One region of the Paenibacillus sp. FSL R5-0923 genome, then DNA from elsewhere that is predicted to be linked to it. Evidence: a T-box and tRNA genes for the amino acid it is inferred to sense, from the RefSeq annotation. Region 1 holds a T-box; the other holds one or more tRNA genes.
The links. The T-box of region 1 lies ahead of tyrS (tyrosine--tRNA ligase). A T-box ahead of a tRNA ligase gene usually reads a tRNA of that ligase, here a tRNA-Tyr.
Positions count from the first base shown of each region.

Region 2: it encodes a tRNA-Tyr, which carries the amino acid that the T-box ahead of tyrS (tyrosine--tRNA ligase) is inferred to sense. The anticodon was not compared.

Region 1 is NZ_JBBPAT010000001.1:3,675,766-3,681,007, forward strand. It holds gene MKX35_RS16435 (acetamidase/formamidase family protein) at 1-747, shown strand, start outside; gene MKX35_RS16440 (Lrp/AsnC family transcriptional regulator) at 823-1,269, opposite strand; T-box leader at 1,421-1,651, shown strand; gene tyrS (tyrosine--tRNA ligase) at 1,791-3,050, shown strand; gene MKX35_RS16450 (hypothetical protein) at 3,255-3,542, shown strand; gene MKX35_RS16455 (anaerobic sulfatase maturase) at 3,754-4,998, shown strand; one part of gene MKX35_RS16460 (IS3 family transposase) at 5,073-5,242, opposite strand, start outside.
Region 2 is NZ_JBBPAT010000001.1:1,685,303-1,690,544, reverse strand. It holds gene MKX35_RS07665 (ABC transporter ATP-binding protein) at 1-240, opposite strand, end outside; gene MKX35_RS07660 (BMP family ABC transporter substrate-binding protein) at 342-1,481, opposite strand; gene MKX35_RS07655 (AraC family transcriptional regulator) at 1,808-2,557, shown strand; tRNA gene MKX35_RS07650 (tRNA-Leu) at 2,691-2,769, opposite strand; tRNA gene MKX35_RS07645 (tRNA-Cys) at 2,784-2,857, opposite strand; tRNA gene MKX35_RS07640 (tRNA-Gly) at 2,870-2,944, opposite strand; tRNA gene MKX35_RS07635 (tRNA-Gln) at 2,951-3,025, opposite strand; tRNA gene MKX35_RS07630 (tRNA-His) at 3,047-3,119, opposite strand; tRNA gene MKX35_RS07625 (tRNA-His) at 3,160-3,235, opposite strand; tRNA gene MKX35_RS07620 (tRNA-Trp) at 3,272-3,345, opposite strand; tRNA gene MKX35_RS07615 (tRNA-Tyr) at 3,354-3,439, opposite strand; tRNA gene MKX35_RS07610 (tRNA-Thr) at 3,445-3,520, opposite strand; tRNA gene MKX35_RS07605 (tRNA-Phe) at 3,541-3,616, opposite strand; tRNA gene MKX35_RS07600 (tRNA-Asp) at 3,624-3,701, opposite strand; tRNA gene MKX35_RS07595 (tRNA-Met) at 3,728-3,804, opposite strand; tRNA gene MKX35_RS07590 (tRNA-Val) at 3,822-3,897, opposite strand; tRNA gene MKX35_RS07585 (tRNA-Glu) at 3,953-4,027, opposite strand; tRNA gene MKX35_RS07580 (tRNA-Ser) at 4,045-4,137, opposite strand; tRNA gene MKX35_RS07575 (tRNA-Asn) at 4,141-4,216, opposite strand; rRNA gene MKX35_RS07570 (23S ribosomal RNA) at 4,277-5,242, opposite strand, start outside.

The DNA of each region.
Region 1 (5,242 bases):
GATGATTGGCGGATTACTGAAGGTGCAACGATGTATTATCCTGTATCCGTACCGGGTGCGCTACTGTCAATTGGTGACCCGCATGCCGGCCAAGGGGATTCAGAGATTAACGGAACTGCGATCGAGACATCAGTTACTGGTGATATACAAGTTATTCTTCATAAAAAAGCAACGCTTAACCAAAAACTGAGTGGGTTAAGTTTCCCATTACTTGAAAATGAATACGAATGGGTTGTGCATGGCTTCAGCTACGCCAATTATTTGGAGGAGCTGGGGGCTAGTGCTCAGACGGATATTTTCAAAAACTCGTCCATCGACAAAGCAATGAAGGATGCCGCTCATAAAACAAAAGATTTTTTAATGGCTGGAATGGAATTGAGCGAGGATGAAGCGTACTCACTGATGTCTGTGTCCGCGGATTTTGGAATTACACAGGTGGTGGATGGAAACTGGGGTGTGCATGCTTTGATCGATAAAGGCCAATTCGGTGATTCGGAGCGCAAGGCAGTGGGATTACGTAGCAGCTTTGAAAGCTTTGGTGCGAAGGTGAGCTGGAAGCCGACTACTCAGACAGTAACTATAAGCTACAATAATAATGTTCTAGAGATGAAAGTCGGGGCGACGACAGGAATGTACAATGGAGAGATCGTTAAGCTCGTTGCTCCAATAGAAGTTGTAAAAGAGAAGGTTCAGGTCAGCGAATATTTCGCAAAATTTTATAAAGCTAAGTTATCTAAAACAGAGTAGGTCGAATTAGCAATCATTTCATAAACATAATAAGATCCAAACCAGAGAAGAACCGTCTTAAAGTCGGTTCTTTTTTTATATATTTAGACCATCCTGATTTTTGTGGCGTTTTAATAAGATTTGGTTTTCTACACGGACTAGACCATCCAGACAGTAGATGGATTCATGCATAAACCGCTCCATCTCTTCAAGGTTCTCAACTAGAATATGAATGTGAAGAATGCATGGCCCTGTCATTTCATAAAGTACGGCTACGCGTTCATTTTCTTTTAGGACTCTGACAATATGATTTAAATGGGCAGGCTCCACTTCAAGCTCTAGATACGCCGAAATTTTCTTTCCTAATTTTTCTGCGTTGATGACGATTGAGAATTGCTCAATAATTCCTTGATTGACGAGCCGATCAATACGATCCTTAACCGCGACACTTGATAAATTAACTTCTTTAGCTAGATCGGTGTAGGAAATTCTGCTGTTTTGAGTTAGGCGTTCTAAAATATGATTATCGATTGGATCAAGCATACGGAGTCGTTCACCTCTTTTTTCGTAATTGTAACAGAAAAAAATAGGCAATGCCTAGTAGTGCGTCACAGCAGGAGTGTGTCTCAGCATTCTCAGCTTAAGATGTTGACATTGAAGAATTATTTCACTATACTGGCTGTAATCTTATATACGATATACGTTGAAGAAGCCCAGTAGTAGCTTAGTCCCTGTTTCAGAAAGCCGGGGGTTGATGAAACCCGGTACACACTAAGAGTACGAATTACACTTTGGAGTATCTCGGCTAACACCGAGCGGAATGGCGAACGATATCTCGTCACGAGTGGCATCAATGCTGTGTTTTAGCATTAGCGTTTCATTGGTGCAATCTGGGTGGTAACACGGTTATTCAATCGTCCCTATGTCTACAATAGACAAGGGGACGATTTTTTTGTTTTTAAATATAAGGATTTATAAGTTTCTCTTCATCAACTATCCTTATATTCGCTTGGCGGACTGATGATTCGTTATAGGATATCTACTAATTTAAGGGGTGTTAGGCAATGAATATTATCGATGAACTAGAATGGCGCGATGCCATCAATCAACAAACCGATGCCGAAGGGCTTAGAGAATTGACCAACCAGAAATCCGTTTCGGTGTACTGCGGTGTAGACCCGACGGGTGACAGTATGCATATTGGTCACTTGATTCCGTTCATGGTACTCAAAAGATTCCAGCTTGCAGGACATCGTCCGGTTATGCTAATTGGCGGTGCTACAGGTACGATAGGTGATCCAAGTGGACGACAATCCGAGCGTTCATTGCAGACACTGGAGCAAATCCAAGCTAACGTAGATGCGCTTACCGCACAAATGAAAAAACTGTTCGTTACTGATGGCGACAATCAAATTCGTATGGTGAATAACTATGATTGGACGCATAAAATCAATGTGATCGAATTTTTGCGTGACTATGGTAAGAACTTCAGCATCAATTCGATGCTTGCCAAAGATGTTGTAGCGAGCAGATTGGACAGCGGAATTTCCTTTACTGAATTCTCTTACCAAATCCTGCAATCCCTAGATTACCTGCATCTGTACCAGCATGAAGATGTGCAGCTGCAAATTGGTGGCTCCGATCAATGGGGCAACATTACAAGTGGTCTGGATCTGATCCGTAGAAAAGAAGGACCTGAAGCAAAAGCATTCGGTCTAACGATCCCGCTTATGTTGAAAGCTGATGGAACAAAATTCGGTAAATCAGCTGGAGGAGCAATCTGGCTCGATCCAAACAAAACGACTGCGTTTGAGTTCTACCAGTTCTGGGCGAACACTGATGACCGTGATGTTGTGAAATACTTGAAGTACTTTACATTCCTATCTAAAGAGCAAATTGATGCACTTGCGGAAAAAGTTCAGACTGAACCGCATAAACGCGAAGCACAAAAAACACTTGCTGAAGAAATGACCAGATTCGTGCATGGTGAAGAATTGCTGGAGCAGGCTAAACGTATTACTGCTGCTCTGTTCAGTGGAGATATCAAATCCCTAACTGCTGATGAGATCGAGCAAGGCTTCAAGGAAATGCCGACCTACGAAACTACACTGGAATCTAAAAATATCGTAGAGTGGTTGGTTGATCTCGGTATCGAGCCGTCTAAGCGTCAAGCACGTGAGGATATCACCAAAGGAGCAATCACCATGAATGGTGAGAAAGTTAGCGACGTAGCACTGGAAGTTACAGCTAGCGAAGCTATCGGCGGCCGGTTTATCATTATCCGTAAGGGTAAGAAAAACTACAGCTTGGTGAAATTGTCCTAAAAATAAGAGCCTTCCTTATGAATAAGGGAGGTTTTTTGTTGTATTTTAAGTATAGAGGCGGATCATTTGCATATTAAGTGAAATTTGAAAGGTGAAATAGCGAAAATTATGGTAAGCTTAGGATTCGTGTGATTTATGGATTAACATGATATTCTACAACTATAACAGAAAATTAGGAGTGGTAATTTGAGAAGACAAAAACCAATGACCATGGAAGAATTGATGAATGAGTTACAAGGACAGAAAACGTATCAAGAAGATCCCAATCACATCTCTTTCGAGAAATTGTTTAATGAAGCGTTTATGAGTAAGTATTCCAATTACAAAAGTTTCGATGAGTTTGTAACCAAAGGAAACTTTCAAGTAAAGACAGAAGAAGATGTTGCTGACATACCTGATGAACTTTTTGATCGTCATGTAGTTAGAGAGACTAAATTTGCGGATTGGAAATCAATGTTGGAAACAGCGAATAAGGAATACGTCCGTAATTAAAGAAACGGTGTCTGGTAATGCTCTATTTATCTTCAAAGAAAATACACTCCGCATTGTTTTAACAGACAATGGGGAGTGTATTTTTTTATCTCTAGATATTCGACAAACTATGATGTTTTACTCATCGTTGATGCACATACCTATGATTTAATTGAAGAAATAGGAAATAGGTTTCATAAAGGTTGTATTTATATAGGAGGGGCAGAATCGTATGACAACTTGCATACAGACCTCGAGGCCTGCGACTCTTCATGTCATGTGGAAAACCGTCTCAGAGGATTGTAATCTAGCCTGTGATTATTGCTATTACAGTACTGCCGGGGGACATCCTCAGCAACCGATCCGAGTGATGGATACGGAGCTTCTGGAGCGGTTTATCGCTCAGTACATGAAAAGATCATCAGGGATAGCGACTTTCTCTTGGCAGGGTGGGGAGCCATTATTGGCCGGACTTTCGTATTTTGAACAAATGATTTCATTCCAAGCTAAGTACGCTCCACCTCATACGATGATCAGTAATGCACTGCAGACGAATGGAACGCTTATCCATGAGAAATGGGCGAAATTTTTTAAACGGTATAACTTTTTGGTTGGGATTAGTCTGGATGGCCCAGAGCCTATTCATGATGCTCATCGTGTAACGGGTTCGGGAAAAGGCAGTTATGATCTAGTTATGCGTGGGATTCGTCATTTACAGAATGAGGGTGTGGAGTATAGTATTCTGACGGTGATTCATGAAGATAACGTGACGAAACCAGATGAGTTGATGGCATTTTATCTAGAACATACCTTTCCGAATATTCAGTTTATCCCCTGCATGGATTTTGTTTCTCAGAAAAGTGATGTAGCGGGACGTTTCCGAATTACACCTGAACAATACGGAGTCTTTTTATGCCGTACATTTGACCTTTGGTACAACGGTGGGTATCCAGAGCTTCCTATTCGTATTTTTGAGAATATGCTTCTTGTATTCATGCATCGTGAGGCAGAGTTATGCGTTCACAACTCATGTTGCCCGAAGATGATGGTGCTTGAAACGAACGGGGATGCCTACCCTTGCGATTTCTTTATTGATGAAGAGCATAGGCTAGGAAATATCGGCCAAACTGACCTGGAAACACTGCTAACCAGCCCAGTATATGATGATTTTTTGTTAATGAAGCCCAATATGAATGAATCATGCTATAAGTGTGAGTACCTTAGCTTTTGCAATGGGGGATGTCCGCGCAACCGGAATTGGCTTGATGTTCATGATCGTACTGAGGTTGATTATTTCTGCCGTAGTTATAAAATGTTCTACTCATATGCCTATGAACGGATGATACTGCTAGCAAACCGACTTAAATCGGAGCAGATGCTGGAGTTCAGGAAAAGTGCCAAACCACTTCCAGGTAGAAATGATCCATGTCTCTGCGGAAGCGGGAAAAAATTTAAGAGTTGCTGTCAACCACTATAGCTCAAATTAAAAAAAGGCTGTCCCAACAATGAACTGCACCCCGTCAAGTAGACAGTACAAAAAATAAAAGTAGTTTAAGCGGCCTTAGTCCTAAATTCAATGGGACTGAGGCCGTTTAATTTTGCCTGTAACCGTTCGTTATTGTAAAAGTGAATGTAGGTATCAATATCTGTTTGGAGTTCTTCAAAGGTCTGGTAGGTATGTAAGTAGTACTTCTCACATTTCAATGTTCCCCAGAAGGATT
Region 2 (5,242 bases), 2.0 Mb from region 1:
ATCAATGGCATCCTGAGCAGATTGCAGCTTCACTTTTTCACCCTTGATAAAGATTTCACCTTCACTAGGCTCTTCCATGCCGAACATGATCTTCATTAAAGTTGATTTACCAGCGCCGTTCTCGCCCGCAATCGCATGAATTTCTCCCTCACGTAAAGAAAAATGCACGTCTTTATTTGCAACGACACCATTGGGATACACCTTGGTAATTCCCCGCATTTCCAGCAGAGCTTTGTTCATAGGTCTCAACGCCTTTCGACTTGGAGGTCTGCAAAAATATACAGCTGGAATTCTTCTAAAGAAGAATCTCCAACTGTAGGTTTATCACTTTATAGCTACACTTAAGGCTTAACTGCGTTACGAATGGCTTCTACTTCAGAGGTTTCCATTCCCATCGCGTTATCTACTGTAATTTCTTTATTGATCAGCTTTTGCTTCACTTCTTCAACTTTAGCCTGAAGATCGGCAGGGAAGATATTTTTATAGATCTCATTCTCTGCAATGCCTACACCATCATCTACAAAGCTCAACACATCACGTTTACCCATCTCAAGTGTACCGTCTTGTAATCTCTTCACGGCACCCAGAATAGCACTATCAATCTTTTTAATAGAAGAGGTAACGATCAAGTTTGCTTTTTCGCTATCTGTATCGTTAAGCAACATCGCCTGATCGGAGTCTACGCCGATAGCATATTTCTTCTTCTCCTTAGCTGCATCAAAGATCCCAAGACCTGTACCCCCAGCCACGTTAAAAATAACGTCCACACCGGAGTTATATTGAATCAGCGAAAGCTCCTTGCCTTTGGCCGGGTTAACGAAATCGCCAGCATATGATACAGCGACCTTCACATCAGGATCAACATATTGAGCGCCCTGAATGTAGCCTACCAAGAAAGCGTTAATTCCTGGAATGTCCATGCCGCCTACAAAACCGATCACATTCTCAGGATTAGCATTTTCCATATCCGATTGTGTAGCTAGCGCCGCTACAGCACCTGCTAGAAAAGATACTTCATTTGTTGCATAAGACATGTTGTACATATTCTCTGGTGCTTCATCTATATCGGTATCATAGTTAATGAACTTTTTGTCAGGATATAATTCAGCCGTTGCATTAAACATCTCTGTAATTTCCGATCCGCCAGAAATAATAACATCCCAGTCCTCAGCGGCGATATCGTTAAACGTAGGCTCCCATTTCGTTTTATCGACACCCATTTCTACAACCTTTGTTTCCGCACCCAGTTCATCCTTAACCTTTTGCAAACCACTATTTGCGGAGTCAAAGAATGATTTATCCCCAAGCGTTCCTGGAATCAGTAGTACAACCTTGAGCTTATCCCCTGAGCCCGTTGCTCCACCCTCAGCTGCATTAGATCCTGCATTCGCGGAAGATCCATTACTCGACGTATTATTTCCACAGGCTGTGACCATTACCATTACTACTAGTAACAACAAAGAAAGAACTTTCTTTTTCATTTTTCTATTCCCCCTATTTATAGTTGGTTAGTAATCTGAGAGATTCTCCTTCTTAGTCCGTTGTATATTTCACGATTTAGATGGAAACTCTCATTTTTCATGTAACATTGTCAAAATTTTAATGATTTTAACGAATACACTCAAAAATAGAGATAAAATTATAATTTTTACGAATAATCCGACTAATTTCCGAACGAGATGGCCAGTCAGGTTGCTAATCTTCGGATTTCTTGATACGATCATATCAAATATTAATGAAAATAATTATATGATTTCGGTCATAATTTTGTACGATTCGGCTAAAACATAATTATTGGAGGCTCATCATGGATCGTGTTCTATATATTGTAAATGCAGCACATGAGGTTAATACCTATATTCCACCACACCAGCATGAATGTTATGAACTAGTCTATTATTTAAACGGATTAGGAACTACCAATGTAGGTTCCCGAAGTTATCATTTTCGTTCTTCTTCATTCGCGCTGATACCACCCAATCATAAACATGATGAGAATCATCGCGAGGATGCTACTATACTATTTGTAGGTTTCCATTCAAATCACCCAAATATGGAGAATTTGCAGGGCGTATATGAAGATGATAAAGACCATACTGTTCTACAGATCTTGCTTCGAATGAAAGCAGAGTTTGCGCGCAAACAAGATGGATTCTCTGAACTATTGAACCTTCAAATGAGCGAAATCACTGTTCATCTGATACGGCTTCTTAGCGCCTCTGGGTTTCAATCACCAACGGAAGACAGAGTCCAATATGTTCTAAACTATATGAATGAGCATTACCGCCATAAGCTATCGGTCGCAACACTTTCTGAGATGTCTGGATACAGCTATGATCGTTTCCGCCATTTATTTAAAGAACGATTCGGTTCTTCACCTCTGCGCTATCTACTATTGAAACGTCTGGATTATGCAAAGTCTCTCTTGCAACATACCCAAATGCATATCTCTGAAGTATCAGCTGCTGCTGGGTTTGTGAATGACGCCCAATTCTGCAATATGTTTAAACGTGAAATTGGTCTCACCCCACGAGCATTCCGACTAAGCAGTCAATAAAACAAAACTCCACACAAAAAGGCCGTTGATTAGAGACGCCTCTAATTCAACGGCTTAAGAATAAAAGCTCAAAGACAAAGAAAAAAGGTTTGTAAAGTTGCTTATACAAGCGACTTTACAAACCTTTTTGATATACCGGCGAGAGGACTCGAACCTCCACGGTTTCCCTCTCGATTTTGAGTCGAGCGCGTCTGCCATTCCGCCACGCCGGCACATATGAAATTAATGGAGGCGCCACCCAGATTTGAACTGGGGATAAAGCTTTTGCAGAGCTTTGCCTTACCACTTGGCTATGGCGCCATATGAAAACTTTGGAGCGGACGACGGGAATCGAACCCGCGACCCTCGCCTTGGCAAGGCGATGCTCTACCGCTGAGCCACGTCCGCATAAAATGGCTGGGGATATAGGATTTGAACCTATGCATGACGGAGTCAAAGTCCGTTGCCTTACCGCTTGGCTAATCCCCAATAACATTTTAAAATAAAAGGGGCGACTGATGGGTCTCGAACCCACGAATGCCGGAACCACAATCCGGTGCGTTAACCACTTCGCCACAATCGCCATATTAAACTAATATTGTTGCTGTTCTTCTTAAAGTAAATGGGGCGACCGATGGGACTTGAACCCACGAATGCCGGATCCACAAACCGGTGCGTTAACCCCTTCGCCACGACCGCCATATTAAACTTTAGAGAAAGACTTTAGATAAAGATTGGCAGGGGCAGCAGGAATTGAACCCACACCAACGGTTTTGGAGACCGTTGTTCTACCTTTAAACTATGCCCCTAAAAAAAATGGTGGGGGATGATGGATTCGAACCACCGAACACGTACGTGAGCAGATTTACAGTCTGATGCGTTTGGCCACTTCGCTAATCCCCCAAAGATGGTGCCGGCGAGAGGACTTGAACCCCCAACCTACTGATTACAAGTCAGTTGCTCTACCAATTGAGCTACACCGGCATATTAAGTTGTATACTATATGGTGGCTCGAGACGGATTCGAACCGCCGACACGAGGATTTTCAGTCCTCTGCTCTACCGACTGAGCTATCGAGCCAAGAAAATGGCGGAACCGACGAGATTCGAACTCGCGATCTCCTGCGTGACAGGCAGGCATGTTAGGCCAACTACACCACGGTTCCAAAAGATATAATTACTTGATGAAAATTGGTTGCGGGGGCAGGATTTGAACCTGCGGCCTTCGGGTTATGAGCCCGACGAGCTACCGGGCTGCTCCACCCCGCGTCGTTCTTAAATGAATATGGTGGAGGCTGAGGGGATCGAACCCCCGACCCTCTGCTTGTAAGGCAGATGCTCTCCCAGCTGAGCTAAGCCTCCGTAAACAACAATTGTTATTGTACCAAAGTCCACTATGTAAAATCAAGTGAAAATTTGGTGACCCGTATGGGATTCGAACCCATGTTACCTCCGTGAAAGGGAGGTGTCTTAACCCCTTGACCAACGGGCCATACTAAGTAAAATTTGTGGCGGAGAGAGAGGGATTCGAACCCTCGAGACGCTTGTGGCGCCTACACGATTTCCAATCGTGCTCCTTCGGCCAAACTCGGACACCTCTCCATATGGCTCCCCGAACAGGACTCGAACCTGTGACAACTCGATTAACAGTCGAGTGCTCTACCAACTGAGCTATCAGGGAATATTCATACCAGGCTTAATGCCTGAAAACTGAATCCGAATTGAATTTGCGTTCTAAGTATAGGATAAGCCCTCGACCGATTAGTATTGGTCAGCTCCATGCATTACTGCACTTCCACCTCCAACCTATCTACCTCGTCGTCTTCAAGGGGTCTTACTAATTGGGAAATCTCATCTTGAGGGGGGCTTCACGCTTAGATGCTTTCAGCGCTTATCCCGTCCGTACGTAGCTACCCAGCCATGCTCCTGGCGGAACAACTGGTGCACCAGCGGTACGTCCATCCCGGTCCTCTCGTACTAAGGACAGCTCCTCTCAAATTTCCTGCGCCCACGACAGATAGGGACCGAACTGTCTCACGACGTTCTGAACCCAGCTCGCGTACCGCTTTAATGGGCGAACAGCCCAACCCTTGGGACCTACTTCAGCCCCAGGATGCGATGAGCCGACATCGAGGTGCCAAACCTCCCCGTCGATGTGGACTCTTGGGGGAGATAAGCCTGTTATCCCCAGGGTAGCTTTTATCCGTTGAGCGATGGCCCTTCCATGCGGTACCACCGGATCACTAAGTCCGACTTTCGTCCCTGCTCGACTTGTAGGTCTCGCAGTCAAGCTCCCTTATGCCTTTGCACTCTTCGAATGATTTCCAACCATTCTGAGGGAACCTTGGAACGCCTCCGTTACTCTTTAGGAGGCGACCGCCCCAGTCAAACTGCCCGCCTGACACGGTCCCCGTACCCGGTAAGGGTACTAGGTTAGAACCTAGATACGATCAGGGTGGTATCCCAACGGCGCCTCCACCGAAGCTTGCGCTCCGATTTCTACGGCTCCCACCTATCCTGTACAGATCGTACCCAAATTCAATATCAAGCTGCAGTAAAGCTCCATGGGGTCTTTCCGTCTTGTCGCGGGTAACCTGCATCTTCACAGGTATTAAAATTTCACCGGATCTCTCGTTGAGACAGCGCCCAAGTCGTTACGCCATTCGTGCGGGTCAGAATTTACCTGACAAGGAATTTCGCTACCTTA